One region of the Methylophaga sp. UBA2513 genome, then DNA from elsewhere that is predicted to be linked to it. Evidence: predicted binding sites of a transcription regulator. Region 1 holds the regulator's gene; the other holds the start of a gene.
What was found. Region 1 encodes PhoB, which activates phosphate uptake and scavenging genes when phosphate is short. Its sites were predicted from a motif close to GNNTGTCATAAAACTGTCANAT; they were not measured.

Region 1 (16,049 bases):
GTGCCAGCCCCAAATGCCAACATGACCAAGCCCCCTTTCACCGGATCACCTGCTGTTGCCGCTACAGCTAATGCCGCGTAGACCAGACCACATGGTAGCCAGCCCCAGACCATGCCGAGGAAAAATGCTTGACTGACTTTGCGTACAGGCAATAGCTTTTGACCTATTGGTTGTAACCTGCGCCATAAGGGCGCCCCCATACGCTCAGCACGGGCAAACTTAGGAAACCATCCGGCCAGATACAAGCCCATTGAAATCATGACAATGACAGATAGCACTCTCAGAACCCAGTGTGCATTGATTTGTGTCAGAGGTGAGCTCAATAAGCCGACGATCAGACCTGCAAAGCTGTAGCTCAGGATTCGACCAAGGTTATAGTTAAATACGAACGGTAACATTCGCCTCTGACTCTCTCTGACCTCTTTAGGCAAACTCAACGTTAATGCGCCAATCACCGAACCACACATCGCAATACAATGAACGGTGCTGAATAACCCGAGTAAAAAAGCCGTGATATAGGAACTAGTGATGGCCGCCATGCTTACAAATGTCTCTTAAATTTTTGATTCATTTTCACATTATCACGTCGTTTTCGCATTAAATTGTGTCATTTCACACACCGCACATTGAAAAACCACACTTTTTAACGGGTATAAATTCATACAATTTCAAGTTGAGTTGTCTGAGAGAGAAGATAAATGAAACGTACCAGCCTGTCACTTAGCATTATGCTGAGTTTTGTCCTACCCTCGATTGCCTATGCTGAGCATAGCCATGATGTTGAAGAACTAGAAAAAGTCACCGTTTCTGGGCAAGCTATTCACCCCTTACCTCAAGAGAGCGCAGGGCTTGATCTGGAAGCACTTAAATCAAAACGTGCTCAGTCAAGTGATACGGCCTCACTACTGAAAGGTATTCCCGGCGTATCACTCTATGGTGCTGGGGGTGTATCAAGTCTGCCGGTGATTCGTGGTTTAGCAGATGACAGGCTTCGCATTAAAGTGGATGGCATGGACCTAATCTCGGCCTGTGCTAACCACATGAATCCCCCCCTTTCCTATATTTCACCCACCAATGTATCTGAGTTAAAAGTCTATTCAGGCATCACTCCTGTCAGTGCTGGTGGTGATAGTATTGGCGGCACCATCATTGCGAAAAGCAAACAACCGGAGTTTGCTAAAGATGCTGACAGTGTTTTGTCAAAAGGAGAAATTGGCGCCTTCTACCGTAGTAACGGTGACGCACGGGGTGCTAACTTGTCAGCCACTTTGGCGACGGATAATTTTAGTCTGAACTATACTGGCTCAACCAGCAAAGCCAATAATTACGATGCGGCGAATAACTTCAAGGCCGCTGGACCGGCAGCCTCAGATAGAGGTTGGTTGGACGGTGATGAAGTCGGCTCAACCGCTTATGAAACACGTAACCATGCTTTGAACCTTGGTTTTAAACTCGATAATCACTTATTACAAGTCAAACTCGCACATCAGGATATCCCATACCAAGGTTTCCCTAATCAACGTATGGATATGCTGGAAAACCGCAGTAATAGTATCAATTTCATATATAACGGCTTATTCGACTGGGGCACATTCGAGACGTCTCTTTATAGAGAAAAAACCCATCACAAAATGGATTTCGGTGATGATAAGCAATTTTTATATCCATCAATGGCAGGGCCGGCATTTGGTATGCCCATGGAAACGGAAGGTGATAATCGCGGCTTGAGTGTTAAAGCTGAGATCAATGCTAATGAGCGTGATCTTTACCGAATTGGTGCTGATATCCAACGTTACCGTCTCGATGACTACTGGGAAGCTTCAGGTGGCATGATGATGTCGCCAAACACATTTATCAATATTAACAATGGTCAACGTGATCGTTATGGTGTCTTTGCTGAATGGGAAGCGGACTGGACATCAAAATGGACAACATTAGCAGGCATACGTCATGAAACAGTGAAAATGGATGCCGACGATGTACAAGGTTATAACTCGACAAATTATGACCCTACTGCTTTCAACAATGCAGATAGAAGCCAAACTGACAACAATATCGATCTGACATTGATAGGCCGCTTAACCCCATCTGATAACGCCAGTTATGAATTTGGTTATGCACAGAAAACACGTTCTCCGAATCTTTACGAGCGTTACGCCTGGTCAACCAACGGTATGGCAATGCGTATGGTGAATTTAGCCGGTGATGGCAATGGTTATGTCGGTAATGTAGACCTGGATCCCGAAGTCGCACATACCATTAGTTTCACAGCGGACTGGCATGATGCTGAGAAGCAAGACTGGAATATCACTTTCACGCCCTACATTAGCTATGTGGACGATTTTATCGATGCTAGACGCTGTAGCGGTCAAACAGGGATGATGGCTGTATGTACAGCATCTAATCTGAGCACTAGCGATGACTTCGTTTACCTGCAGTATGACAACGTCTCGGCGAAGTTATATGGCGCTGATTTATCTCTAGCTAAACATCTTTATCACGATGATAAGGTTGGCCATATCAGCGGGCAAGCGGTGTTCAGTTATGTCAGGGGTAAAAACCGGGATACCGGTGATAACCTCTATAACATCATGCCTCTCAATGCGACATTCATACTGCAGCATGCAAAAGGCGCTTGGCATAACACGGCTGAATGGCAAGTGGTTGCCGCTAAGGATCGTGTGAATGATGAACGTAATGAGCAAGAAACATCTGGTTATGGCTTATTAAATCTGCACACCAGCTACCAATGGAAGCAAGCTCGTGTTGATTTTGGTATCGATAATGTTCTGGATAAGGGCTACAGCGAACCTTTATCAGGTGCTTATACTGGCCAAGGTATGACGATGTCAGGTTCGGGGGTACCTTGGGGCGTGACTGTTCCAGGTATGGGCCGCTCGTTCTATACAGCACTTAGTTACTCTTTTTAATAGCTAGGCTATATAAGGCGTCTCTGAACTCATTAAGCAGAGACGCCTTTTTACTCAAATCAAGCTATCACACTTAATTTCAGATCAACCTTTCTAAGCTGTTCCACTTCATGCTCTAAATCCGCTTCTGTGAGTGGATGCTCTTTCAACCAGCCATCAGGCAAGACCAGCTCCATTTTTTTACCATCCAGCTTTAATTTAATATAAGTATCAGCTCGCTCGGATCGACCACGATTAAACACCATCGCCAAACGCAACAACACCGTTAAACGTTGCGTAGTCAGTTGCATTTCATCCGGTAATTTATTGATATGTTTCTTCGGGAACGAGCGGCGCTGTCCTCTTACCATCACGGATAAAGCATGTTGCTCTTCACGAGAGAAGCCGGGTAAATCAGAATGTTCAACCAGGTAGGCCGAATGCTTATGAAACTGATTGTGAGAGATGGCTAAGCCGACTTCATGTAATTTGCAGGCCCATTGTAGGCGGTGCAATAACTCATCATGATCCAGTTCCCAGTCATGGGCGACTTGTTCATAAAGCTGTGTTGCCATGACCGCAACGCGTTCTGCATGGGCTTCATCGACATGATAACGTCGCATCAATGCCAACACCGTGCGGTCACGCTCATCATCATGCTGAATACGACCGAGCAAGTCATATAATAGCCCTTCTCTGAGAGCGCCATCCGATACGATCATTTTTTCAATACCAAGCCGCTCAAAAGCTGCAGCCAACACACATAAGCCGCCGGCAATCACATTATTTCGTTCTTCTGATAATCCTTGTAATTTCGCCTCTTCAACACTGCCAGCTTCGATAAGATGATTCACCATCTTTTCCAAAGCCTTGGATGTAATGATGCCATCGTCCGCCCAGCCTTGTTCCTTACAAATATTAGCGACTGTGCGAATCGTACCGGATGCACCAATCGCTTCTTGCCAACCTGCTTGACGATAAGGGCGCTGAATGTAGCGAATGCGTCTCGCTGCCGCGAGCATGGCATGCTGCATTTGCGTTGCTGTGGTTTTGCCATCAGCAAAAAACTTTTGTGAAAAGCTGACACAGCCCATTTCCAGACTTTCTCGCATCAGGCCTTTAAACCCATCACCGATAATAAACTCTGTGCTTCCTCCACCAATATCCATCACTAAGCGGCGACTATCATCAAAAGCCAGCGAATGAGCCACGCCAAGATAAATCAGACGCGCTTCTTCTTCACCGGTGATAATTTCAATAGGATGACCTAATGCGAGACGTGCCTGACGTAAAAAGCGGCGTGAATTGTGAGCAATACGAAGCGTATTGGTACCCACGACCCTGACACTGCCATAGGGCAGGTCTCTAATGCGTTCACCAAAGCGTTCTAAACAAGCGATGGCACGTTCCTGTGCCTCGAGCGAAAGGTAATGATGTTTATCCAGTCCAGCACGAAGCTGAACCATCTCCCGCAATCTATCCACCACCTGAAAGTGACCATCACGCATTCGGGCAATGATCATATGAAAGCTGTTGGAGCCCAGATCAACGGCCGCCAGCACATCTTGATTTGTTTCTTGCATAGCACCTGTCAGTTCATTTTTAGGTTTATTCTGCACTAGCTGATTGCTGGTGGACAATGTTAAATCGTTTTTTTCATAAAAAAAGCCCGGTCTCAAATGCAGCCGGGCCTTTTGAAAAAGCGATAAGAACCATCGATTTTTATTCAATAACTTGGCCTTTAATCACTTGTTCGGCTTTTTCAATACTTAAGTGACGCACATCCTTACCTTCTACCAAATAAATGATGTGTTCACAGATGTTATTCGCGTGATCGCCAATGCGTTCCAACGAGCGCGCAGACCACATCATATCAATGACCCGCGTCACGGCACGATTATCTTCCATCATATAGGTCATGAGCTGACGAAGAATGGCTTCATATTCTGCATCGACTTCACGGTCTTCTTTGGCTACACGAAGCGCCATATCGACATCAAATCGCGCAAAGGCATCTAATGCATCACGCAGCATGCCACGCACATGGTTACCCATCGCTTGCAGTTCGCGGTAGTTATGCTTCGGGCGATCCTTTTCAGACAGATTCAGTGCCATTTTGGCAATACGTACAGACTCATCCCCAATACGTTCTAAATCGGTAATAGTTTTCAATATGCCTGATACCAGGCGTAAATCCCCTGCCGTTGGCTGACGAAGTGCAATAATCTGAATGCACTCTTCATCAATGCTCACTTCCATTAAATTGACGTCTTCGTCATTGGCAATCACTTCACGAGCGATATCGGCATCACCTTTAATTAATGCTTCCATTGCACTATGAACTTGCTGCTCGACTAGACCGCCCATCGCTAACACGCGAGAACGGATATCCTGTAACTCATTCTCGAACTGTTGCGAAATATGTTGGGAAGTAGTTGTAACCATGTCTTCTCTCCTCAGCGCCGATTAACCATAACGGCCGGTAATATAATCTTCTGTTTGTTTTTTACTTGGGTTGGTAAAGAGCTCATCCGTGGCACCAAACTCAATTAATTCGCCCATATACATAAATGCGGTGTAATCTGAAACACGTGCTGCCTGTTGCATATTATGGGTCACGATCACAATCGTATACTTCTCCTTGAGCTCGTATATTAATTCTTCGATCTTCAAGGTGGAGAGAGGATCCAGTGCCGACGCAGGTTCGTCCAATAATAAAACCTCGGGCTCAATGGCAATCGCGCGGGCTATAACCAGACGTTGTTGCTGACCACCAGACATGCCCATTGCTGACTCATGCAGACGATCTTTGACTTCGTCCCAAAGCGCCGCCCCTTTTAATGATTTTTCGACCACCTTATCCAGGGTAGAACGATCATTTACGCCTTGCAGTCTGAGGCCATACGCCACATTTTCATAAATCGATTTAGGAAATGGATTGGGTTTTTGAAACACCATACCGACCTGACGGCGCAAATCTGCCACATTCACTGAGGGTGAATTAATTTCCATATTATCCAGTAATAACTGCCCCTCCATCCGTACAGATTCAATCAAGTCATTCATACGGTTAAAACAGCGTAACAAGGTAGACTTACCACAACCACTTGGTCCGATAAACGCGGTGACACGGTTCTTTGGAATCTGCATATTGATGTTATGCAATGCCTGCTTATCACCATAAAACAGATTGAAATCTTTCACTTCCAGGCACAGTGTTTCATTGTCCAAGGTCACACGAGGACCGCGTTGCATCGATTCAATATCAATACCTCGTGATACGTTTTTCTGCTCTTTCACTGCTTCCATCGTTTAACTCTCACTTGCTTTATAAGTTTCTCGCAGACGATTGCGAATGCCAATCGCTGCCAGGTTCAGCACAACAATTATCAGTACCAATAAAAAGGCTGTGGCATACACCAACGGTCTGGCGGCCTCAACGTTAGGGCTTTGGAAACCCACATCGTAAATATGGAACCCCAAATGCATGAACTGACGATCTAAATGCAGGTAGGGCGCAATATTATCAATCGCTAATGACGGCGCCAGTTTGACTACGCCCACCATCATTAATGGTGCCACTTCACCTGCTGCTCGCGCTACGGCTAAAATCAATCCGGTCATCATGGCTGGTGCAGCCATAGGTAATACCGTTCGCCATAAGGTCTCAGCTTTGGTCGCACCGAGTGCCAGACTGCCCTCACGAATCGCTCTTGGAATACGTGACAAGCCTTCTTCTGTCGCCACAATCACCACCGGTACAGTCAAGATGGCTAAAGTCAGCGACGCCCATAATAAGCCAGGCGAGCCAAATGTGGGTGAAGGCAGTTTTGCCTGGAAGAAAAGCTCATCCACGCTGCCACCGATAAAATAGACAAAAAAGCCTAAACCGAATACACCGTAAACAATGGACGGCACGCCGGCGAGATTATTCACAGCAATACGAATGAGTCGAACCACTGCGCCCTGTCTGGCATATTCCTTCAGATAAACAGCGGCAACGACGCCAAACGGTGTGACTAATACCGACATAATCATCACCATCATGACGGTGCCAAAAATAGCCGGAAAAATACCGCCTTCTGTATTGGCCTCACGAGGTTCACCAGACACAAACTCCCAAGCATTGTGGAAATATTGTCCCAATTTTTGTAGTGTTGTCATGGCGTTGGGTTTATAGGCCTGAACAATTTTTGCCATGGGAATGTCCGCTTCACGACCATCAGCAATCCTGACAGTAATCTGATCCCGGTTCAGTCCTGAATAGAGTTCATCCAGCTCCACACGGATTTTTGCATAGCGTGCATTGAGCTGTTGGCGCTCTTCTTCTATCTCTAAATAAGGCGCGCTACCTTTTTCAACCTCATTCAGTTCCAGACGTCGTTCATCAATCCGTAGCTCTTCAAGACCATGATTGATTTTGCCAATCTCCGATTTTTCAATCTCTTTTATCTTGCTAAATAAAGCATTGCTGCGTGCCAGTCGGGTCTGAAACTCATCCCACGCTTGTTCCCCCTCCGCGACCACTTCACCTTGCTGCTTCACATTCACGAGGTAGCCATAGAAATTACCCCACTCGCGGCGTTCTATCGACATCAGTCCCGCAGGTTTTTGTGTATCAGCTATCCAGGGATCGTTAATCCAGCGAAAGTCGAGCCCAAAAAAGTCACGGTTGCCGATTTTTAATAAAGTACGGTTAGCGGTTTCCTGGCCTTCGGGTAAATGCACACCAGATAGTGCTAACCGCGCTGCCGGCACAGTTTCATGATCAACCCGCTCCCCTATCAGCATGACTTTTTTTTCACCGGGTTCCACATAAGTCAGCTCAACAATATCTGCAGGCCAGAAATGACTTAATCCACGCACGGCGATAAGGCCAATTAACCCCACTACCATGAGCAGACTGATACTGACAGCACCGGCGTTTAACCAGACCCAGGGCTTACCGCTATCAAACCAGATTTTCATTGAAGAACGTTGTTTCATTCTATTTCCTACTACAGCGAACTGTATTTATTACGTAAACGCTGACGCACAATTTCAGCAACGGTATTAAGAATAAACGTTGCTAAAAACAACACTAATGCCGCCAGGAACAGAACCCGGTAATGCGAGCTGGCGACTTCTGCTTCGGGCATTTCTACAGCAATATTGGCTGATAACGCTCTGAAACCCTCGAAAATATTAAAGTCCATAATCGGTGTGTTACCGGTGGCCATCAACACAATCATGGTTTCACCTACAGCACGCCCCAGACCGATCATCACCGCTGAGAAAATACCAGGGCTGGCGGTCAGCAGCACCACACGCGTCATGGTTTGCCATGGCGTTGCACCCAACGCTAAAGAACCAATGGTCAGATGTTTCGGCACGCCAAAAATAGCGTCTTCTGTAATCGAAAAGATGGTTGGAATCACTGCAAACCCCATCACGAGGCCCACTACTAATGAATTTCGTTGGTCATAATCAATGCCCATCTCATTCAGGAACTGCGGCATATTGCCATCAAATAACCACAATTCAATTGCGCCACTCGATGCCATCGAGACATACCCCACCAGCAGCACGATAGGAATTAAGATCGCAGGCTCCCAACCATCCGGGATACGCTCACGCCAGCGCTTGGGAAGTTTCGTCCAGCCCCAGGCAGTGAGAATAATCATGACGGGCAACATAAACAGTAACGTAAAGACACCCGGTAATTGATCTTCAACCAATGGTGCCAACCAGAGCCCCGCCAAAAACCCTAAAATAACGGTTGGCAATGCCTCCATAATTTCAATGGTAGGTTTCACAAAGCTGCGCATCCGGGGCGACATGAAATAGGCAGTGAAAATAGCGCCCATGATAGCGAGAGGCACTGCCACCAGCATCGCGTAGAAAGCAGCCTTAATGGTGCCAAAGGTTAACGGCGTTAAACTGAATTTAGGTTCGAAGTCATTACTGGCCGAAGAGGATTGCCAAATATATTCTGGTTTATCACGGCTTTCATACCAGACTTTCTCCCATAAGGAATGCCATGAGATATCAGGGTGTTCGTTATCAATATCCAGCAACCTGACATCACCTTTATCAGTGAAGCTGATAAGCCCATTGGCCCGTGGTGATAAAGCAATAACGGCATTATTATCGACGTATGGTTCAACCAATAGCGTGCGATGAGCCGTGGTGTGGTAAATGCCTAAGTGACCGCTTTCATCCAGCGTGACAAAACCTTTTCGGGCCTGTTCCGGTGCGATGGCAATAATCGGACTGTTTTGTTCAGCAAAACTCCGAACATTGTGTAAGGTGTAGTTATTGTCTTTATCCCTGACAGGAAACCATTGATCAATCTGACCGTCACTACGTCCTATCAATACTGAAATGCCACCTGTCAGAAATTCAAAGCTAGTAATATCAACCCCGGTCGGTACGGCTTTGATTTTCTGAATCAGTCGAGGCTTATCCAGGTTTTGTACGTCGTAGTAATAAACAAACCCTTTATCATCCACCAAGTAAAGTTCACGCTGATCTATATCGAGCTTAACGTTAGTCAACTGACTAGCGCCTTCTACGACAAGCTCGTGCTTTTTCTCCATGATAGTGAACTGTGTGTCATCAAGAAAATTAGCTTCTTTTTCGAAACGTTTTAAAACTAAGCGTTTGTCTTCAGTGTAAGCTGCAAAAGTCGTTTTATCTTCGTAACTCTGAACGGAAAGTAAATCAATTGCCTGACCTTGATCATCTATGAGGAGATGTTTTTCACCGAGCGGAAAAGTGATTTCAGGCACAATCACTCGCTGGGTTCCGGTTGGATACGTGACCTTATAACGCTCTTTGAACACTAAAGCATGGCCATCAGCAAAGCCATAACTAAACACTCCGGTAGTGGCTGCACCAGCACTGACACTACTGATTGCTTTTCCTTGCAGAGGTAAGGTGACCTCGTTCATCGTATTGCCGTTTTGTGCTTCAAAAAAACGGACACCACCATCATCATTAACTGCCATGGCGACTGTGTTGTATTCATTCAAAGATAAAAACACGGGCGGCTTAGTATCGCTGTGATAGGTGGCTTCGGTGTTGAGGCTAGCACCTTGGAATAACGGCATCACAACATAAAGTAGATAGAAGAAAATCAGCACAATAGCGAGGATGACCGAAATACCACCTACCGCCACGCCATATTTAGCTACGCGGTCTTTGGTTTCACGCCAGGCACGGCGGCGCTTTGCTACTTTGGAGCCAGGCGCTGGTAATACACTATTCTCGACGGTTTGTTCTTGCATCTAGCCATACCACTTAAGTTTATTTTTTGCTTTCTTCATTGCTAAACATACTGATTTGGAGTGTATTTAGCGATAAATTTAGAAAAAACGCCCCGTAAAAACGGGGCGCTTCTCTCGTCTTAGCAAATGCTTGTTTTTATTGCAGCTTTTGCAATTCTTTTTCAACAACAGCATCTGGAAGTGGAATATAGCCATCTTTGACGACCACTTTTTGACCCACTTTAGACAGAATCATTTTAACGAATTCACGATCAATCGGCGCTAATGGTTTGTTAGGCGCTTTATTGATGTAAACATACAGGTAACGTGAAAGCGGGTATGAACCATTCGCTGCGTTATCTAATGTAGCCGGAATCATTTCACCGCCTTCTTTTTTCGCTAATGCCAATGCTTTAACGCCAGACGTTTTATAACCGATACCAGAGTAACCGATACCGTTCAGTGATTTAGTCACGCCTTGAACAACAGAAGCCGAACCTGGTTGTTCATTCACACTGTTTTTGTAGTCACCTTTACAAAGGGCGTGATCTTTAAAGTAACCGTAAGTACCAGAAACTGAGTTACGACCATATAGCTGAATATTACCTAAATCCTGACCTAACTGACTCCAGTTAGTGATGTCTTCTGAATAACCACATGTACGTGTTGCAGAGAAAATCGCATCCACTTGTGGAATAGTCAGACCATCGATTGGGTTATCTTTGTGTACATACACAGCAAGCGCGTCAATAGCCACACGAATTGGCGTTGCTTTATAACCATATTTTGCTTCAAAAGCCGCGTCTTCTTTGTCTTTCATTTTGCGGCTCATTGGACCAAAGTTAGATGTGCCTTCAGTCAATGCAGGAGGCGCAGTTGAAGAGCCCGCAGCCTGAATTTGAATACTGACATTTGGATATTCACGTTTGAACTCTTCAGCCCACATGGTCATCAGATTCGCTAACGTGTCTGAACCAACACTCGACAAGCTGCCTGAAATACCACTCACTTTTTCATAGTCAGGTAAAGCAGGATCGACATCGCCCGCAAATGTCAGCGGCGAGAAAGCCATTGTCATTGCAGCACCTAGCAGAGCAAGGTTTTTCTTGAACATAGTGTTCAACTCCCAAAGATTAAAAGAAAAAAAGCAACGTTATTAACGTAAGCGCTAGGTAGTATGAGTTTTTCGTGTGACAAGCATATGAAAGTAATATGACAACCATGTTACAACAGCAATTTTGTTTACTTGCCAGACACTTAGACCGGAATTTTCTCCACTGCAGATGTTTCAGGAAAACAGCACTTAAAACTGCTGCCCTTACCTAGCTCGCTGTTGATGATGAGCTTGGCACCGTGCCGCTGAAGCACATGTTTTACTATGGCAAGCCCAAGTCCTGTGCCACCGGCGTCACTACTTCTACCTTTATCAACACGATAGAATCGTTCTGTTAATCGCTCCAGATGATGCGCAGCAATCCCTTCACCTTCATCAGTTACTTCAATGCACACACCATTGTCAGTTTCACGCCAACTCAGCGCCACTAAGCATCCTGCTGGCGTGTATTTCACAGCATTGAAGACCAGATTTGATACTGCGCTGCGTACTTCACCTAAATCACACACAAGCCATTTATCAGTTTCTAGGTTAAGGCTAAATTGATGGTCATGAAAGTGCTCCAATGCTTTGGCATCTTCGATAATTGAATGCAGTAATTTTTCAACATCCGTTGGCACTCTGCGTAAGGACTTCTCCCCTGTTTCCAGTTGCGACAGTACCAATAAATCTTTGATCATCATATGCATGCGCTCACTCTGCTGGCGCATAGCAGGGAGGGCCATCTTCCACTGTTCTGGGTCAGTGTCTTCAGTGAATGCTTCCAAATATCCACGTAATACCGTTAACGGGGTTTTTAGTTCATGCGATACATTGGCAACAAAGTCACGCCGCATTCGCTGTAGCTTGATGGTTTGCGTGATATCACGAGCAATCAATAATCGGCCTGATCCCATGTAGTTGACTAATTTCACCTCTAGTTGAATATCTTCATTTAGGGGTGATTTGACTGTTGCTGTGCCGCCCAGATGAATATGATTTTCCAGAAGCTGTTGAAAAGCAGGCTCGCGAATCAGATTATTAATCCTGACATGATTATCGCGCGGCCAGCGCACACCCAACAATTCCCGGGCGGCCTGATTAGCCCAATCCACCTCGCCATACTCTCCCAACACAACAATACCATCTGGTAAGGCAGCGGTAGCCGACTGAAACCGCTTGAGGTAGTCGGTCATTTTTTTCTTACGATTGCTGTTTTGTTGGCGCATTTGTTCTATTTGACGACACACATCATCAATGACGCCTTCCGCGCTGGGGGAGCGCCGCTTTTTAGGTTTTTGCAACCAATACCAGAGCTTGTACCAATTATGTTGCAGCCACAAAGCATAAGCCAAAGAGGCCACAAACATAAAAGCCATCATTTGACCAAACAAAAGTCCAACAAAACCTGCCAGACTGACAAGCGTTAGCAGTCGCCAATTATCCCATTGCATGATTCAGGTCGCTTAATCGACTGAAAAACGATAGCCAACACCTCTGACAGTCTGGATAAACTGGTCATGCCCCGTTGGTTCCAGCGCTTTACGTAACCGGCGAATATGGACATCGACTGTGCGTTCTTCAATGTATACCGTATCGCCCCAAACGTAATCGAGTAACTGTGATCGGCCATACGCGCGTTCAGGGTTTTTCATAAAAAAGTGCAGTAAACGAAACTCAGTTGGGCCTAACTCAACACGCACATCATCTACCGTCACCCGGTGACTTTTTGTATCCAGTACCAAATTCGCAAACTGTAACTTCTGAGCATCTTCATTTTCAGGTGGCAGGCAACGACGCAAGACCGCTTTGATGCGAGCAATCAACTCAGGGGGAGAAAAAGGTTTGTTGACGTAATCATCAGCCCCTACCGCCAGGCCTTTGACCATATCTTCACTTTCACCTTTAGCGGTAAGCATAATGACTGGAATATTCGCCAGGAACTCATTTGCACGCAATCGACGAATAAATTCTATGCCATCAATGCCGGGTAACATCCAATCCAATAAAATCATGTCCGGTTGATCATTTTTTAAGACATCCAGACCTGACTCGGCATCACCTACTGAGACACAACTTAGACCTGCTTGCTTAAGGGTAAACGACAACATATCTCTGATGGCAGCATCATCTTCAACCACTAATACGCTTGTAGCCATAATATTCGTCCAACTATTTGCTTCGATAATTAATAACTATCTTACCGCTGAATTATGACATTTTAGTAACAAGCGTGATTTTTATTGTCATAACAACGGATTAAACCCATCAAAAAACAAAAAAAGCCACAGATTCTTAACAGAAGCTGTGGCTATATGACAGTTTTATGTCAGAACATACATCCCTGTTTTAATTCATAATTCCTTTGATCATATAAAATAATGACGCCGATAAAACAGCTGCCGCTGGCACCGTAATTAACCAAGCTGTAATAATTTTTCTGACAATGTCACGTTTGACATATAAGCTTTTCTTTTCTTTCTTCAGCACTTTCTTCGCTTTTTTCAGCGTATCTTTTTCACGATCAATCGAGCTGTATAACTGCGTAATGCGCTGGTAGTCTGCGGCTGATTTTTGTTTTTTATCCAAAAGCATATTGAGCTCGCTACGTAAGGCACTCAATAAACGCTTCTCTTCCTGTATTTCTTGTTTATCTCGCTCAATTTCCTGCTTTAAACTACTCGATTTGTCCATCCATTCTCGTAAAAAACCGACCCCAAACACACCACCAATAGCAATATGTGTAGAGCTGACCGGTAAGCCAAGCTGGCTGGCAATAATCACTGTGATGGCAGCAGCCATGGCGATTGAAAAGGCACGCATTTGATCGAGCTCAGTGATTTCGCCGCCTACTGTGCGAATCAATCTCGGGCCATAGAGTCCCAAGCCAAGTGCAATACCAAAAGCACCTACGGCCATTACCCAAAAAGGTATACCGGCTTTAGCATTAATGCCTCCTGTCATTACGGCATCATGGATAGCCGCAAGCGGGCCAATCGCATTCGCAACGTCATTCGCACCATGCGCAAAGCTCAATAAGGCTGCGGCAAAAATCAGCGGAATAGTAAACAGGATATTGATGCTTTCACGATCATTGTTTAATTTCGGCAAACGACGGCGCAACGAGGCTTTGACTAGAAAAAATGAAATAATCGCCACAATCAAGCCGATGGTTGATGCTTGCAGCATAGTTGGTTTGTCAACGATTTCTACGGTGAAGAACCAGTCATTGATTAGGGTTAAGAATTTCGGCCATATATGCTTCAGCCCTTTTAACACCAAATACGTCACAAAAGCCCATGCCATTATCGAGACATAAACGGGCACCCATTTCAGTGATGCAGCTATTTTATTATCTTGAAAAATAATGGTTTTTTTGATGGCAAATAAGAAGGCAGCAGCAACGACACCACCGATCACAGGGGATATGATCCACGATCCTACAATGGCGCCCATCGTGCCCCAGTTCACTATCTCAAATCCAGCGGCAGCAATACCTGCCCCCATTACCCCACCGACAATGGAGTGTGTGGTGGAGACTGGCGCCCGAGCAAAAGTCGCCATATTCAACCAAAGTGCAGCCGCTAATAAGGCTGCCATCATGGCCCAGATAAAGGTGTCACTCTGCTGACCAAACTTATCGATATCGATGATGCCGTTTTTAATCGTAGAAACCACATCGCCACCAGCGATGATGGCACCACTTGCCTCGAAGATCATCGCGATAATGATAGCGCCGCTCATCGTCAATGCTTTGGAACCGACCGCAGGGCCCACATTATTGGCTACGTCATTAGCACCAATATTCATGGCCATATAGGCGCCAAAAACAGTGGCTATCGCCAGAAAAAGATTATTAGGCACACCACCACTGGTGATGAAGCTATACCCTAATACGGCCACCATAAAAAAAAGGGCCATGCCGATTCTGGTTAATTCGCCATGACTCTTTTTATAAGCCTGTTTTTCAATTTTATGGATGTCTTTGATTTCCACGATGATTCCGTTTTTAACGACCCAAAACGGCGCAATTATTACAGCAATGTGACACAAGGCATACCCCAAACAAGACTGATGTAACTATTGCCTGCTATGATTGTCTAGTTATACAACCTTCTGACAAGCATTTGAGACTGATGAAAAAATTTTTATTTTTTATACTTCTGTTAACTGTTTTTAATGCACATGCGCGCAGCAGCCTTTTTGATGGTCTAGGTTTAAGTAACAACGACGATGTACCACCGCTTGTAGAAGAGGCGTTTCAATTTCGAGCAGAAGTGAATGATGCCAATAGTATTCTGGTGCATTGGAAGGTGCTGGAGGGTAACTACCTATATCGCGATAAACTACAGTTTGATGTCATCGGCAATGACAAGATAAAGCTTGGCAACATCCGTTTTCCTGCAGGAGAAAACAAACAGGATGAGACCTTTGGTCTGGTCGAAGTTTACCATCACGACGTATCCCTCGTTATTCCGATAAAGCAACGACCTGAGGAAGCCGTGACCTTCACCTTGAAGGCCCATTTCCAGGGATGCTCTGAAAAATTTGGCATCTGTTATCCGCCTTCAGAGCAACAAATTGACCTGGCTTTACCCGCCATAAGTGGCGCTGTAGAACAAGATATTCAAGGTATCAACCCGCCTGCTGCCAGCCAACTTACCGAGCAAGACCGTATCGCTCAAAAACTCGAGCAGGAAAATCTGGGGCAAATCATCCTTGGTTTTATCGGTCTGGGTCTGCTACTGGCATTTACACCCTGCATTTTCCCAATGATCCCAATCTTATCCAGCATCATTG
Region 2 (16,049 bases), on a different contig from region 1:
GGCATTGTTCGAGTCATGTCATGTTTCTTAGCGAATGTTTGAATCCCACCATCATAAAAGCCGAAACAAAACTATTTTCGACGTTCAAATTGAGAGAGCTAATGGTGCTACTTTTTCTACTAAACTCCCCTCCGCTCCTCTAGCGACACAAAGCTCCAATCGCATGCGACTAACCGCTATGTAGAGATAATGGGCTATTTACCTGAAAATCTGGGGTAATTATCAGCTGCTGCCAGCTATGTAATCATTTTTAATATGCTCTCCAATACAAAGGAGAGAGAAATGAATGTTTTATTAATAGGTGCTGTTGCTATGATTGCAGCATTGATTCTATCGGCATGGTTAATGACATTTGCCAGATGGTTTCCCATCAAAGGGATAGACGGCGACTTTTTAGTCGATTACAAAACCATGATCAGGGCTCACGTAGATTATGCACTCATGGCATTATTCAGCTTAGGTTTTTTATGGCGCTGCGACTGGGGCCGATATTGAGTTATCAAAGTTCGCCTGTCTTTGTTTCGCCATTGGCGGATTCACTAACCCAACCATTTTTGTGATTGCCGCTTTTGATATCGATTTCTGGAATAAAACTATCTGGAAAATATTCTCAGCATTGAGCTTTATTATTACAACTATTGGCTTTGTCTGGATTGCCTTCAGATTACTTATGTTTGCAATTCAGTAGAAGTAACAATACTGCTATTAAGACTATAGAGTCCCTAATAATGACGCTCTATTTAGTCATAATGTCACTTTAATTTATCCATTTTGTGAAAAGAGACGAATTAAAAAAACTGACATTGATACATTATTAATAAGCAAAAAGATCTATAGATAATTGATTTTAATATAAATTATTAGATACAACCTTCTACTGATATAAAAAATTCTGACTAAATTTGCTTTTGTCATAAATCTTTAACTTAAGACCGATACTCTGTTCGAGTTAAAGATTTTTATTGCTTAATTAACTAGTCAGGAGTTTCTATGAAACTATTTGCAAAAAATGCAAAGTCAGTTTTTCTTATCACTGCCCTTGTTGGTGCGATGTCATCAACTGCTGCACATGCCGAACTGAAGTTGAACGGTTCTGGTGCCAGTTTTCCAGCCCCTCTTTATAACAAATGGTTTAAAGATTACAGCAAGCAAACTGATGGTGTGCGTGTAGATTACCAATCTAAAGGTAGTGGCGCAGGTATTCGTGATTTCATCAATGAAACAGTTGACTTTGCAGCAAGTGACGCGGCGATGAAAGACAGCGAAATCGAGCAAGTCAAAAAAGGTGCGATTCTGTTACCAATGACAGCCGGTGAAGTGGTTCTGTCTTACAACCTGGAAGGTGTTAAAGAATTAAAACTGCCACGTGATGTTTACCCAGCCATTTTCATGGGCAAAATCACTCAATGGAATGACCCAAAAATCCAAGCAGCCAACCCAGGTGTTAAATTACCTGACGAAAAAATCACTGTAGTCGTTCGCTCTGACTCAAGTGGTACAAGTTATGTTTACACCAACCACTTGTCTGCCATCAATGCAGAATTTAAAGAAACTATCGGTGCAGCTAAATCACCTAACTGGCCTTCTTCTGCATTAATCGTCAAAGCGCCAAAAAATGATGGTGTGACAGCGACTATCAAACAAACGCCTGGTTCAATTGGTTACATTGAATATGGCTTTGCAAAATTAACCAAAATGCCAACCGCTATTCTTGAAAACCAAAAAGGTAAATTCGTTGAAGCCGGTGGTGAAACAGGTGCTGCTGCATTAGCAACAACAACGTTCCCAGAAGGTAATTTACCAGGTAGTGATGTACCTGATTTACGTGCTTGGTCTACTGACCCTGCTGGTGAAGATGCTTACCCAATCGCCTCGTTCACATGGTTGTTGGTCTACAAAGATCAAGAAGATGATAAAGCAAAAGCTTTACGTGACTTAATCGAATACATGGTAACAACAGGTCAAGAATCATCTGAAGCAATGGGTTATATCCCACTACCAGAAAACGTGGTTGAGAAAGTTCGCAACGCAGCGAAAATGATCAAGTAATCACATCGTTGAAAACTCAGATAAAAATGCTGCAAGGCTGGAAAGTCCTTGCAGCATTTTCTCTGTTTTTACACGCCATAAAACATGTTTAAAAACACGAATGAATAATTGATAGGAACGCACATGGTTTACGATCCATTTAAAGAAGCCAGCAGTGATAAAACACTGTCTGCTCCGCCATCATCGACGGATTACTTAAAAGACTCGGTATTTCGTTCTTTTGCTTATTTTTGCGCCCTATCGATTGTCCTTTTGGTTGCCTATATCGTTTTTGAATTAGGTTCACAGGCATTACCGGCCATCAAAACACATGGCCTTGGCTTTATTACTGGTACTACATGGGATACCAACCAAGGGGTGTTTGGTGTGTTACCTGAAATTTGGGGCACATTATATAGTTCGCTCTTAGCTTTACTTCTGGGTGGTTTATTAGGTGTTTCAATAGCGATCTTCCTGACTCAAGGATTTGTACACGCTAAGTTCGAAATGATTTTCAGAACCGTCATCGAATTGTTAGCAGCTATCCCCTCTGTTGTTTATGGTTTATGGGGCATTTATGTACTGATTCCATTGATAAGACCTGGCGCTGAGTGGTTACATGACACCTTAGGCTGGTTTCCCCTATTTGGCACAGAGTTGAGTGGTCCAGGTCTTGCTCCTGCGGCATTGGTACTCGCTATTATGATTTTACCTACCGTAGCAGCGATTTCTGCAGATGCTTTCCGCCGTATCCCCTACAAAGTGAAAGAAGCCGCTTACGGTATGGGCGCTACCAAGTGGGAAGTCATTTTAAAAGTAATGCTCCCTACAGCCTCTTCCGGCATTTTGGCTGGTTTAGTGCTTGGATTCGGTCGCGCTCTTGGTGAAACCATGGCGCTCGCCATGTTGATTGGTAACGTCAACAATATCGATGTTTCACTGTTTGCTCCGGCCAATACCTTAGCGTCACTTCTTGCTTCTACTTTCCCTGAAGCAGGTGAAATCGAAATACAGGCTTTAATGTATGCCGCGCTGGTTCTACTGGTCATCACCTTTATGGTCAACGTTGTCGGTTTGGCAGTACAGCAATACACCATGCGTAAGTTTGAGGGTAAAAAATGAGTCAAATACAATTAGAAGAGCAGGTATTGCCACCAAGAATTCAGTTACCGGCTCTAGAAAAAAATATTTTTGAAGTCAGGGCATTAAAAAACTACTTTCTGACATCCTTAGTTTGGTTGTTAGCTGTTCTAGCCAGTATCCCTCTATTTTCAGTGATTTATATGCTACTCGTACAAGGTGGCGCCAGACTGGATATGGAAGCGATTACCGCCCTGCCACCCGCTGGTTTTGAAATGGGTGGTGGCTTTGGTAATGCCATTGTCGGTACATTAACCATGGTGGGTATTGCCTCGGCCATCAGTATTCCTATTGGCATTATGGCAGCACTGTATTTATCGATACTTAATCCTTCCAGCAAAATAGCAACCATCTCACGCTTTTTAGCCAAAGTATTGACGGGCTTTCCTTCAATCCTGGCGGGTGTTTTTGTTTATGCCGTTATCGTTATCACAACAGGGACTTACTCTGCCTGGGCAGGTGGTGTGGCCTTAGCTGTTCTGATGTTGCCTACGGTGACTTTGGCAGCAGAAGAAGCCATGAAACAAGTACCACAAAAAATGAAAGATGCCGCGTTTGGTATGGGGTGTACGCGTACACAAGTCATATTAAAAGTGGTTTTACCTACAGCATTACCCGGCATTTTGACCGGTGTGATATTGGCTGTAGCGGGTGCCGCTGGTGAGTCAGCTCCGTTACTGTTTACTGCCTTGTTTAGTAATTACTACATGGCTGAACTGGCAGAGCCAACAGCCTCTTTATCCATTTTGATTTACAACTTCTCCGGCATGCCGTTTGAGAATCAGATTGAGCTTGCTTGGGCAGCCTCTCTGGTACTTGTAATACTCGTCCTCTTTTTCAATATTCTGGCCCGCGTTGTCGGCAGATCGAAATTTAAAGAATAACGTAAGGAAAACCTATGAATATGCAAACCGATACCGCTGAATTTATTGCTGAAAAGTACGTCCCAAAAGGCCCTGTGGTTTTAGATTGCCATGTAAAAAATATCTACTATGGCGACTTCAGAGCGGTCAGAGACACCACCATTCCTATTGAGAAAAATAAAGTCACCGGCTTTATTGGTCCATCAGGTTGCGGTAAAAGTACCGTTCTACGCAGCATGAATCGTATGAATGATCTGATCGACTCCTTCCGTTTTGAAGGTCATATCCAATATCACAAACATGATATCTACAGCAAAAAGGTCGATGCGGTCATCGTCAGACGTTATATCGGCATGGTGTTCCAGTTACCTAATCCTTTTTCTATGAGCATTTACGATAATGTTGCCTTTGGTCTGAGACTGAATGGCTATAAAGGCGATGAAGAAGAGATGGTCGTAAAAGCACTAAAACGTGCGGCTATCTGGAATGATGTTAAAGATAAATTAAAAAACAGCGGATTATCTTTATCAGGTGGTCAGCAACAACGTTTGTGTATTGCCAGAGCCATTGCCACAGAACCTGATGTGTTATTAATGGATGAACCTTGTTCAGCTCTAGACCCGATTGCAACACGTCAGATCGAAGAGTTGATGGTAGAACTGAAACAACACTACAGCGTGGCTTTAGTCACACATAATATGCAACAAGCCATGCGTGTGGCTGATACAACAGCGTTTCTGGGTGTGGATATTTCACAAGGTGGTCGTACTGGCTATCTAGTAGAAATGGACGATACCAAAAAGATTTTTGAAGATCCTCAACAGTTATTAACCAAACAGTATGTGCGAGGTGAGTTTAGTTAATCTAAACCATTATTATGGGTTCATCATCACTTAATGCTGTTCACAGTGCGACACAACATGATCTGACAGGCAATATTGCTCGACTCAATATTAGCGCTGTCAGATCACGTCTGCTTGATACTCAAAAACACTTTGATAAGATTAATAAAACCCTCACCGTACAAAGAACACCCCCCTCTAATGAAGTGATTGAAAATATTGTTGCCGGCTACGCCAAGATAGATTTTTATCTGGCGAATGGCATTGATCTTTTCGCCATGGGTAATTCACATTTACTGTTAGAACTTAATCACATAGTGCTTTATCACACTTCATCAATATCTGAAGAAGAATCGCAGCATCAATTTGAAGCAACAAAGGCCCACTTCTACGCAGCACGTAATGGTGGTATTGGTCAGCTTATGGACTGGTTGGCACTCAATCAACATACCAATATTTGGAAGCGAACGGCCGGTTTATTCACTAATATACTGAGTCAGCCCCAGCTGTTTCTGGAAGGCAATCATCGTACAGGTTCGCTCATCATGAGTTATTTATTGATGCATGAAGGCTATCAACCGTTTGTGTTGTCTTACGAGAATGCCAGACATTTTTTCGAGCCTGCTGAACTGACCAAAAAACGTCGTAAGAAATCATTAGTCGACGATTTTATTTATCTGCCAAAACAAACACGTAAATTTGCCAAGCTGCTGAAAGACGAGCAAAAAAGACAATCTTTTTTGAAAAATTAGCTAGTGATAACGGGTCGTAGACGTTTTTTCTTTTAATTCACCGCGATTGGATTCAATAATTCTCTGAAACTTCTCCGGATCTTTACGAAGAATATCGATATATTCACTGACCAAGTCATGCCACTGATTACCACCATGAATAGCAAACTTTTCCAAAGCAACTAATAATAACTTGGCTGCCACTCTAAGTTCTTTGCTATCAGCCTCACCATACCATCCAAGCAACTCATTATAGAGTTCTTCGATTTTTTCCAGAGGCGTAAACTCCACAACCATTCCTTCAGAATCTTTGTCACTCATCTCAGCACTCTTTAAATGAAGTTGTCTCTGGGCAAACAGTTATGTAGAAAAAAGCACTCACACCAGTTACTTAGCATATTTTTGAATTTTTCGATGTGGCGTCTTCTCAGCTACTTCCGCCAACAGAGCTTCATGTCCAGAGTTTTGTTTAAGCACTTTACAGATCCAAGCGGCCGTATCTTGCCCCAAGGCATCCAAATCAGGGTTCATGTACATACTCTCTAACTGCTCAGTAAATAAAGCCATAAGCTCAGGGTCATGAATATTTTCATGAAAAGAAGCTCGCGCGGCCAGTCGCTGTGTGTAGCTATCACCTGTTTGTATCATCCGCATATACATCTGAACTTCAAACGGTTTTTCCGGTTGTTCGATAACCACATGACTTAACTGACGCTGGACCGAAATATAAGTACTTAAGTCGCTCAAGGCCTTTTTGGCATGTCGTTTAACTTTTGACTCCGCTGCTTTTTTTGCTAACAGTTCAAGCGTCGATGTGTATTTTGGGTTACCACTGTATCCTAGCGCTCTTACCTCATAGGCCATCAAATTTCGCTTATCTGAGTCATATAGCTTTTCTTGGTAATTCGCCAATAAATCGGCTTCCAACACATCATATAAGCGAGGATCTGAGATACCTGACCACTGTAATCGTTCCAAGACAGTCTCTTTGCGTTCTTGTGAACCTGTTTGCACCACATTTAATACTGCATCAATCTGCTCATCTTTACTCTGATAAGCCGCAGCATTCATTGAAAGTGCGGTGAATAGTAATGGAATAAGCTTCTTCCCTAAAGTCATAAGTTATCCTTTTAGTTCCATCGTTGAAAAATAAGTGACGTGTTAATACCGCCAAATGCAAAGTTATTCGACATCACATAATCGGTATGAATTTGCCTGGGAGCATTCATGATGTAATCCAGCGTGCCACAATCGGGATCGACTTCATCCAGATTTGCCGTCGCATGAAACCAATCACTGTTCATCATTTCAATAGCGACCCAGGCTTCTAATGCACCACATGCACCTAATGTATGACCAGTATAACTTTTAAATGAGCTTATCGGCGTACTGGAACCAAACACGGCTTCGGTTGCCGTGGTTTCAGCAATGTCTCCACGATCGGTAGCCGTTCCATGAGCACTGATATAGCCAATATTTTCAGGCTCAATAGCGGCATCTTGTAGCGCTAATTCTATGGCCTTTTGCATGGTAGCGGCTGAAGGTTGAGTCACATGACTGCCATCCGAATTTGTGCCAAAACCAATCAGCTCAGCATAAATAGTCGCCCCTCTGACTTGAGCATGTTCCAGCTCTTCCAAGATCAAGGTGCAGGCTCCTTCACCTATAACCAATCCGTCTCTGTCTTTATCAAAAGGTCTGGGAGATAAATGTGGTGTGTCATTCTTAATACTGGTGGCATATAAGGTATCGAACACTGCGGCTTCAGTCGCACATAAGGCCTCACAGCCACCCGCAATCATAATTGTTTGTTGACCGGCTTTGATGGCCTCATAAGCATAGCCAATGGCCTGACTGCCAGAAGTACAGGCACTTGATGTTGTTAATACACGACCTCGCAAACCAAAATAGATACCGATATTCACGGGAGAGGTATGCGCCATCATTTTAATATAAGAGTTTGCATTCAATCCTTCGCATGAGTGATTCAATAGCATATTGCCAAAATCGGCGACAGCACCGGTATCACCAGCCGAAGAGCCATATGCCACACCAACATCGCCACTATTAAGAATGGGATCATTGAGTAAACCAGCTTTATCTAAAGCCAACTCGGTACTCAACACGGCTAACTGAGCGACCCGTCCCATGCTCCGTAAATCCTTACGCTTATAATGCGCCGGCATTTGAAAGTCCCGAACGGGTGCGCCAAGGCGCGTATTTAACTCAGCATATTTATCCCACTCATCAATGCGGCAAATTCCCGTTGTCATCGTTTCCAGGTGATGGCGAATAGTGGCCCAATCATTTCCTATAGGCGAAAAACCCGCTACGCCTGTTACAACTACGCGTTTCATCAGACCATTCCACCATTCACTGAAATGACTTGGCGCGTAATATAGGCAGCACCTTCTGACATTAAAAAACTCACCGTCGCTGCGACTTCTTCGACTTTACCAACACGTTGCATCGGTATTAGTTTCATCGCTTCATCCATGAAAACATCTTCTGTCATCTCTGTATCAATTAACCCCGGCGCGACACAGTTCACTGTGATTTTACGTTTAGCTAATTCAATAGCGAGGGCTTTGGTCGCACCGATAATACCGGCTTTGGCAGCACTATAATTAACCTGTCCACGATTACCAGCCACGCCAGAAACGGATGACATAGTGACAATCCGACCTGGTTTACGTCTTCTCACCATCGGCATGGTGAGTGGTTGTAATACATTATAAAAACCATCAAGGTTCGTTCTTAATACCAGATCCCATTCTTCACCAGGCATAGCAGGAAAAGCATTGTCTCGTGCAAGGCCAGCATTACAAACCACACCATAATAAGCACCATATTCTTCAACATCCGCTTCAAGCACTGCCTGGCATTGCTCTCTATCAGCTATATCAAACTGTAATATGCGAACCTGCCGACCAAGGGCTTTAACCTCTTCAGCCACGGCCTCAGCTTCAGTCCACTTGCTACGGCAATGCAGCACGATGTCATAGCCATCATTCGCTAGCTTAATCGCAACAGCGCGGCCGATACCTCGGCTTGAGCCTGTTACTAATATGGTTTCGCTCATTGTTTTGCTTCCTTAATAAACTGACTGGCATCGTCTGGTTGAAATACATTTAAATTCGCTGTGGCTTCCACATTGAATGCCGTCAACATGCCTTTAAATACATGTAATCCATTTTCAGCCACCATGTCTCGCTCGACTCTCACTGTTAACGTCAGTCCAGTAGCAAACCATGGCACGTTCGATTCATAACGCCGTGTGCCGAGTAGAAACCCAAGCTTGGGTGGCTGATTTTGTTTTCTTTCCTGCACACCTGAAAAAGCCGCGATGGCTTGGGCAAGGTATTCCAAACCAACCCATGCCGGCACGCCCTGTTCCTCTGCAAATAACGTGGCTGAGGAGATATCGACTTCCGCTTCCAACCAGTCATCGCCATAGGCTGTCACACGACTTAACAATGACATGGAGCCTGAATGGGGTACAAGGTCGTCTACAGAATACTCAATACTCATTCTGCTCGTTCCATGACTAAGGCCACATTATTACCGCCAAAAGCAAAGGAATTGCTTAATACGCGTCGTACTGGTGTTGATGTGTGCTGACGCGTCACAAAATTCAGTTCTGGCAATTCAGGATCAGCATTGCGATCCCAGTGATGAACTGGCAACACAGCATTGTCCATCAATGTTAGCCAGCAAATAGCCGCTTCTACTGCACCCGCAGCACCTAGTGTATGTCCTGTCATGGGCTTGGTAGAGCTACATAAAACCGATGCAGGAAAAACACGACTAACAGCTCGCGACTCCATTTGATCATTCAACAGCGTCGCTGTGCCATGTAGATTCACATAATCAATGTCATCAGCTTTCAGACCAGCATCAGCCAATGCCATTCTCATAGCTCGTTCGGCTCCAGTTCCTTCTGGTTCTGGGGCAGAAATATGGTGGGCATCACTACTTTCACCAACGCCTGATAACTTAACACCTTCAGGATTAGCAGAAACAATAAACAACGCACCAGCCTCCCCAATATTGATGCCATTTCTATTCTGACTAAATGGGTTACAAATCGATTTGCTGACCGCTTCCAATGCTGAAAAGCCTTGTAGAGTGAGCTTACACAGTGTGTCGACACCACCCGCAATAACCACATCACAAAGCCCGGCAGTAATAAGCCTCTTGGCTGAAGCCAAGGCTTTGGCACCTGATGAACAGGCTGTAGATACAGCATAGACCGGACCTAAAGCGCCAGATAGTGTTGCAATGAACTCGGCCGTATTGGCCATTTCCTGAATCCTGTAATGATAGTTTTCAGGTAAGTCTTTTCCTTCGACATAAGACTGGATAGCGTTCTCAGCATCAGAAATACCCGATGTACTGGTTCCAATGACCACACCGACTCGCTCAGCACCATAGTTTTTTATGGCCTCATCAACCCTTTCCTGAATCTGATGATATACCGCCAAAGCCAATTGGTTATTTCGACTTTGCCAGCATGCCTCTTCCATTGGAATATCAGGTAATACTTGTTGACACATAGCGACAGGCACAGGCTCTGTACCATAGGCATCGGTCAGGGTCATGAGATCGTTTGGTTCAGCCTCAAGTCCACACTTAAGTTCCAGTATATTGTGTCCGGCAGCACACACTACCCCAACCTGATTCAGGTAAACATTTTTTTTATCAGTCACACTGTTATCAACTCTGTAAGGGCGAAATCATCACACGGTAATGATGCTGTTTATGGTGAATATCAACGTTATCATCAGACATCCTTACGTCAAGGATAAGTGTATTACCTTTATATAAACGGCGATAATTCGGAGTAAGTTCAACTTGCCAATTTAACCGTTCATTATAATACTTGTGCACCGTTTTTTCTGGCCACAACGCAAATTGCATAACAGACATCACTTCTTCGAGAGGTAATGTCATATCCGTCAGATTAGTCGCTTGAAAATGGCTACCGTCATAGTTCATTTTCAGCAGAGTCTGGCCAGTTGGTGTTATCACAGCCACACGAAAATCCGACGCTGTAAACCGACTCAAGGCAATAAACGACTGTGGCTGCTTATCCTGAATCACGGTGACTTTTTGTTTCATCAGTCCCGCCTTTGGTCCCTCAGCGGGTGGTAACAATAACAGCGTATTTTCTGGCATCAGTAATGGCCGAAACAGACTACACGCTGTCAGCGTAAAAAATAAAAGGCCTAAGAATAGGATGCGCGGCATTATCTGTTTCTGCATAACTCTGCCAGAGAACTTAACCGCTTCACATCTTTCACGTATGGGTTGTGCGTGTCCCAAGCGTATCCGGCCAAAATAGAACTAATCATCCGTTTTATAGGTGCATTTTTATTTCGGGTAAAAATAACATCCTGTAGCCTGCCGTCGTACCAGGCTTCAACAAACTCTTTAAAAGTATGAATCCCCTGCTGTAGCGGCAAAACAAAGGCGTTATGCCAGTCTACTTCTTCACCCTGTAACTGCTTATCAAGCACGGAAGCAGCCAAACTGGAGGACTTGAGTGCTATCGTTACCCCAGAAGAAAAAACAGGATCCAGAAACTCACCCGCATTGCCCAATAAGGCGTAACCATCCCCATAAAGCTGTGAAACATCACAGGCATAGCCGGTAAGCTCACCAACCCGAGTATCAAAGTTTGCCTGTTTTAGTAACGTCGCCATCCAGCCTGATTCGTTAATGAGCTGTTTGAGTTTATCCTCAGTATCACCATCCAGTTGCTGAATAAATGTCTGTGTAGCAACGACACCAACGGATGAACGGCCATTACTAAACGGTATCAACCAATACCAGACATCTTGGAAGTCGGGATGCACTGTAATGAGAATTTTATTGCGATCATAAGTTTCATCCTGTATCCGGTCTTCAATGTGTGTAAACAACGATGTCCTTGATGGAAAGTTTGACGGTTTATCCAAGCCTAATAAGCGAGGTAATACACGCCCATAACCGCTAGCATCCAACACAAACTGACTTCTCAGTTTATAGACATCGCCATCTTCATCCGCTACGGTGACATACGCCGTTTTCTCGTGATATTCAAATGCAGTGACGGTCTGTCCATAACAAATCTCAACACCTTGCTGCTCAGCAGTATCAGCCAGAATTTTGTCAAACTTATCGCGTTGTACCTGATATGTCGTCCCCCACCCCTCAGTGAACTTCTCGTTAAAATCAAATGATTCATAACGTTCTGCGCAGCTGAAGGCGGCGCCATTTTTAAATTGGAAACCGGCCGCATGAACGGCATCCAACATATTGGCCTGCTCAAGAAAACGCATACTCTGCGGCAGCAAACTTTCACCAATGGAGAATCGCGGGAAATACGTCTTCTCCAATACTAATACTCGGTAACCACGCTGATTTAATAACGCAGAAACAACTGCACCTGCTGGCCCAGCGCCAATGACGATAATGTCATACTGACTTTGTGTTGCCTTCAACACTCTCTCCTTGAGTTATACGACGAAAAAAGGTCGCTAAAATCCATACCCATGACAATCCCAATAATACTGTCAAACCAAAATGCATTAATACCGGTGTCTGACTCAACGCTAATAGACCAAAAGCCATTAAACTTGTCAGCACCGACAATGTGACCGCTAACCAGGTTTGAGTCGCCCCTGAGGTTTCTGTCAAAAAGATTCCCATATCAATGCCAATACCTAACACCAGAATTAAGGCCATAAAATGAAACAAATTCACGTCAGGTAGCACAGCCATTAATATCGCTAAAGTAAAGAAGGAGGCTAACATGGGCGGCAAAATAATTCGCCAAGTGGCGTTTTTATAACGCCAAAATAAAATGGCAAAAACACCAATATAGGCCAAACACATCCACAACATAATTTGTTGTCGATAATCCTGCATCAAGTTTGAAATGGCATCGACCTGATCCACTAAAATCAGTTTTGGCACCGTCGCTTGTAACTGCACTAATGCCTGTGCTGATAATGAGTTCGAGGAGGCGAGACTGATAACTGTCGCTAAACCGGCTTGTTCTGACTCAATAATCGGTGAGGACAGTAATCCCCCCTGCTCATCTTTTCTATCAGGTGTTAAGCGGTTCAGTTTGTCATTATCAAGTTTATGCCAAGCTTGCCCAGTCATCTGCTCGGAAGCGTTCAGCAATTTATATAGCGAACTCAATTCTTGCTGGTATAAGCGTGCCACTCGTTGACTATTATTAGTCTGTGTTTTCTTCGATGGCACCGATTCCGAAAGCATGCGGTAATGAGAAATTTGACCTTGTTGCTGTAGCCTTTCTAATACGGGTTTGAGTTGCTCTTCTTGTTGTAGACAGAGTTCTATTTGCTCGCAGGGGTTTAACAAAAACTGTGTACTACTGTTAAGACCTAAAGCGTGTTGGACATATTGCTCTTGAGCTAGCAACTCAGGGGGAGATGTTTGTAATAGCCGGATATCATCTTCTGTTTCGCCATAAAACACACTGGTTGCAGCGGCAATAGTAAGGAAAATTAAGAGAATACGGACAGAGAGATTCTGATCAACACTTGGTAGTTGTTGTTGCCAATGATAAATCTTATTGCTCAATCGAGTCGTGCTGGTTGGCAAACGTTTTGTTAATAATGGCAACCATAACACCACGGTTAACCACGCTGAAACCAGTCCAACGATAGAAAAAAGTGCCATCTGTCGAAGCCCTGGGAAAGGGGTAATCGCTTGAGCAGCATACGCCAAAACACTTGAAAGCAGACCTAATGTTAGTCCTGGCAAGATATGCGAAATAACATCTCGCCGTTGCTGTCGTTCACATAAAAAATGCAGTGCATAATCAATCGCCACACCGATTAAGCCCGCCCCAAAGGCAAATGTCACGATATGTACGCGTTCAAACACCAAAAACGCTACTGATGAGGCCACGATTAAGCCAATAAAGACAGGGAGTAATAATAAAATGACACTATAAAATCGTTTAAACACCCACCACATCAGCAGCACAATGCCGAGCAGCGAACCGATACCTATCGTCGACATTTCTTTTTGTGCTTGCTTGGCACCAGCATCGGCATGAACCAGTAAACCAGATAGCTGCAGGGAAACACCTTTATCTTCCAACTTGTCTTTTTGCTGCCCATAAACACCTAAAACCGCTTTCTGGGTAGCCATCGAAAAAGCATCATCCGCTAAGTTCACTATCATTAGATAGGTATCATTTTTTTCTGTGAGCTTTAGATAATCATCTTCTGAAGTGACCTTAATGGGTGATTCCAACTGCTCTAACCACGATGACATCAGACCAAAAGGGTCATCAACCAGCGAATGTCCACCAAGACTCACGGGATTCAAAATGCGTGACAATGCTCGTTGTTTAACGATATCGCTTTTGTCAGTATCAATAAGTGCGACTAACTCATCTGTCAGCAAACCATAACGATAAGGGTAAAGCGTCTGTTGATAGTGTGTGAGCGTGGAAGCTTCAAATTGTGACAGCACAGAACTGACTTGTGGCAATGCACGAAGAGAATCCGCCAGAGCTGTCGAAGACGCTTGTCTGATTTCTTTATCCGATGCTGTCACCAGAATAAGTAGTCGCTGAGAAAACTGCCGCCCCATCTGCTCAGAAGCGGCTTTAACGAGAGGCTGCTGCTCGGATTGTGGCAACAGACTCATCATACTGGTATCTAATACTGGCCGATTAACGGCTGTAATACCTATTAGCAGTAGGACAACAAGTAGCCAAACCCAAGCCAAGAATTTAAAGAAGTTGTTCATCAGTGCGACTGCGATAATTCACTAAATGTAATATGTGTTTTATCACCATTATGTTCGTTCAATGTGACTTCTCTAAGCCATTTATCTCCTGATAACTCCACACTGCTGACAACTTGTTTTAAGGTCTGTTTTTTGGGCGTTAAGGTCACATGCCACTGCTCACCATGCTGTTCACCATTGGCATAGAAAAACTCGGCTAAGTCGTGCCATTGCGCGGTTAACACAGCAAAAAAGATGTTACTCAGGATCTGAACTGAGGGATTTTTATCCGTTTTGATATGCAAAATTTCATTATTTCCCTGACGGCTGACAATATCATCAGGTGTCATTGTCAGTTCATTTTCTATCGGTGTTTCAGTCATCCAATGGATGAACTGATGACGTTGGTATTCAAATCTCCCTTGGGACGTTAAGGTAGTATCAAACTCGACAATCTGCTTCTGTTGCTCGAACCGCCCCTGAAGAGAGGCCGGAGAATCGGTGAGTTTGGCAAGTAAGTCGTAAGATAATTCTGCCTGTGCGGAAAAACTAATGAACAGCATCATGAGCATAGAGAGTCTGATCATGCTGTCACCCCAATTTTTTCAAATAAAATAGCGGGTGAGACAAATAACATTTCATTATTTGACATATCCACGGCGACTTGTACGGTATAGCCTTTGGTCAGTCTTTGCCCTGTAACCAAGTCATCAATCTGATAGTTTATTTTCAGACGATTCTCCCACTCCACCAGCGTTGCTATCACCTTCACTTTTTGTTGAAACTTTAGTGGGTGTGCATAACGAATACGTAAATCAATCACAGGCCAGGCATACCCTGACTGTTCCATTTCCGGATAGTTATATTCAATTTTATCCAATAAGGCACAGCGAGCAATTTCAAAATATTTCACATAATGACCGTGCCAGGCAACGCGCATCACATCAACATCGTGAAAAGGGACTTCAATAATCGTTTCTACCTGAATCACTGTTGCTCCTCAGTTTGCTGAGTTTGTGGTGTCATTTTTTGCCAAAACGGATAAAAATTAAACCATTGCAGAGGGGCAATATGGCAATAATGAGCCAATCTATCAGCATATTGTTGGACAGTATTTGTTAATAAAGCCTGCCGTTGCTGGCGAGTAAAAGATAACTTTTCAGAAAATAACTCTGTGTAGATGTGATACATCTTGTCTTGCTTAAGGCAAAACATCAGATAGACCGGACACTTTAATAAACTCGCTAATAGAAAGGCGCCTTGAGGCAAAGCCGCTTGTTCACCTAAAAAGGTGACTTCAGAGACTCGTTGCTGCCCAGTGACCGGTGTTCTATCACCAGCAATAACAAGAAACTCTCCAGCTTCAACACGTTCAGCCATCATCATGGCAAAGGCCGGGCTCATATCAGTCACTTGATACATCTTAACCTGTGTCGTATTGCCTACCTTTTTCATTAAGGCATTAAATTTTTCAGCATGTTGGGTGTAGACCAGCAAGGTCAATTTCAAATTCGGCTGTTGATGTGCCAATGCATTACAGACTTCGGTATTCCCCAGATGGGATACCACAATAATACCGCCCTGCTTTTGTTCAATAGCCGCTTCAAACTGACCGTCACTATGAAAGCGTACATCTTTGAGTTGAATACGTCCCATCCATGCCAGTAATTTATCCAGCAGAATGTCAG

Region 2: a site for PhoB is predicted at 907-928, ahead of pstS (phosphate ABC transporter substrate-binding protein PstS). Genes of this name have one in related genera too.

What each region holds. Positions count from the first base shown of each region.
Region 1 covers NZ_DDNT01000015.1:94,846-110,894, forward strand. The annotation lists gene B3V56_RS09715 (sulfite exporter TauE/SafE family protein) at 1-539, opposite strand, end outside; gene B3V56_RS09720 (TonB-dependent receptor) at 699-2,930, shown strand; gene ppx (exopolyphosphatase) at 2,990-4,528, opposite strand; gene phoU (phosphate signaling complex protein PhoU) at 4,632-5,354, opposite strand; gene pstB (phosphate ABC transporter ATP-binding protein PstB) at 5,376-6,218, opposite strand; gene pstA (phosphate ABC transporter permease PstA) at 6,222-7,895, opposite strand; gene B3V56_RS09745 (ABC transporter permease subunit) at 7,907-10,177, opposite strand; gene B3V56_RS09750 (PstS family phosphate ABC transporter substrate-binding protein) at 10,314-11,270, opposite strand; gene phoR (phosphate regulon sensor histidine kinase PhoR) at 11,414-12,703, opposite strand; gene phoB (phosphate regulon transcriptional regulator PhoB) at 12,716-13,411, opposite strand; gene B3V56_RS09765 (inorganic phosphate transporter) at 13,599-15,245, opposite strand; gene dsbD (protein-disulfide reductase DsbD) at 15,386-16,049, shown strand, end outside.
Region 2 covers NZ_DDNT01000006.1:103,748-119,796, reverse strand. The annotation lists gene B3V56_RS02375 (hypothetical protein) at 283-495, shown strand; gene pstS (phosphate ABC transporter substrate-binding protein PstS) at 991-2,049, shown strand; gene pstC (phosphate ABC transporter permease subunit PstC) at 2,173-3,150, shown strand; gene pstA (phosphate ABC transporter permease PstA) at 3,147-4,052, shown strand; gene pstB (phosphate ABC transporter ATP-binding protein PstB) at 4,073-4,894, shown strand; gene B3V56_RS02350 (hypothetical protein) at 4,909-5,625, shown strand; gene B3V56_RS02345 (hypothetical protein) at 5,626-5,925, opposite strand; gene B3V56_RS02340 (hypothetical protein) at 5,992-6,723, opposite strand; gene B3V56_RS02335 (beta-ketoacyl-ACP synthase) at 6,735-7,961, opposite strand; gene B3V56_RS02330 (3-ketoacyl-ACP reductase FabG2) at 7,961-8,686, opposite strand; gene B3V56_RS02325 (hypothetical protein) at 8,683-9,135, opposite strand; gene B3V56_RS02320 (beta-ketoacyl-[acyl-carrier-protein] synthase family protein) at 9,132-10,313, opposite strand; gene B3V56_RS02315 (DUF3261 domain-containing protein) at 10,321-10,869, opposite strand; gene B3V56_RS02310 (NAD(P)/FAD-dependent oxidoreductase) at 10,854-12,089, opposite strand; gene B3V56_RS02305 (MMPL family transporter) at 12,064-14,382, opposite strand; gene B3V56_RS02300 (outer membrane lipoprotein carrier protein LolA) at 14,382-14,948, opposite strand; gene B3V56_RS02295 (acyl-CoA thioesterase) at 14,945-15,352, opposite strand; gene B3V56_RS02290 (hypothetical protein) at 15,349-16,049, opposite strand, start outside.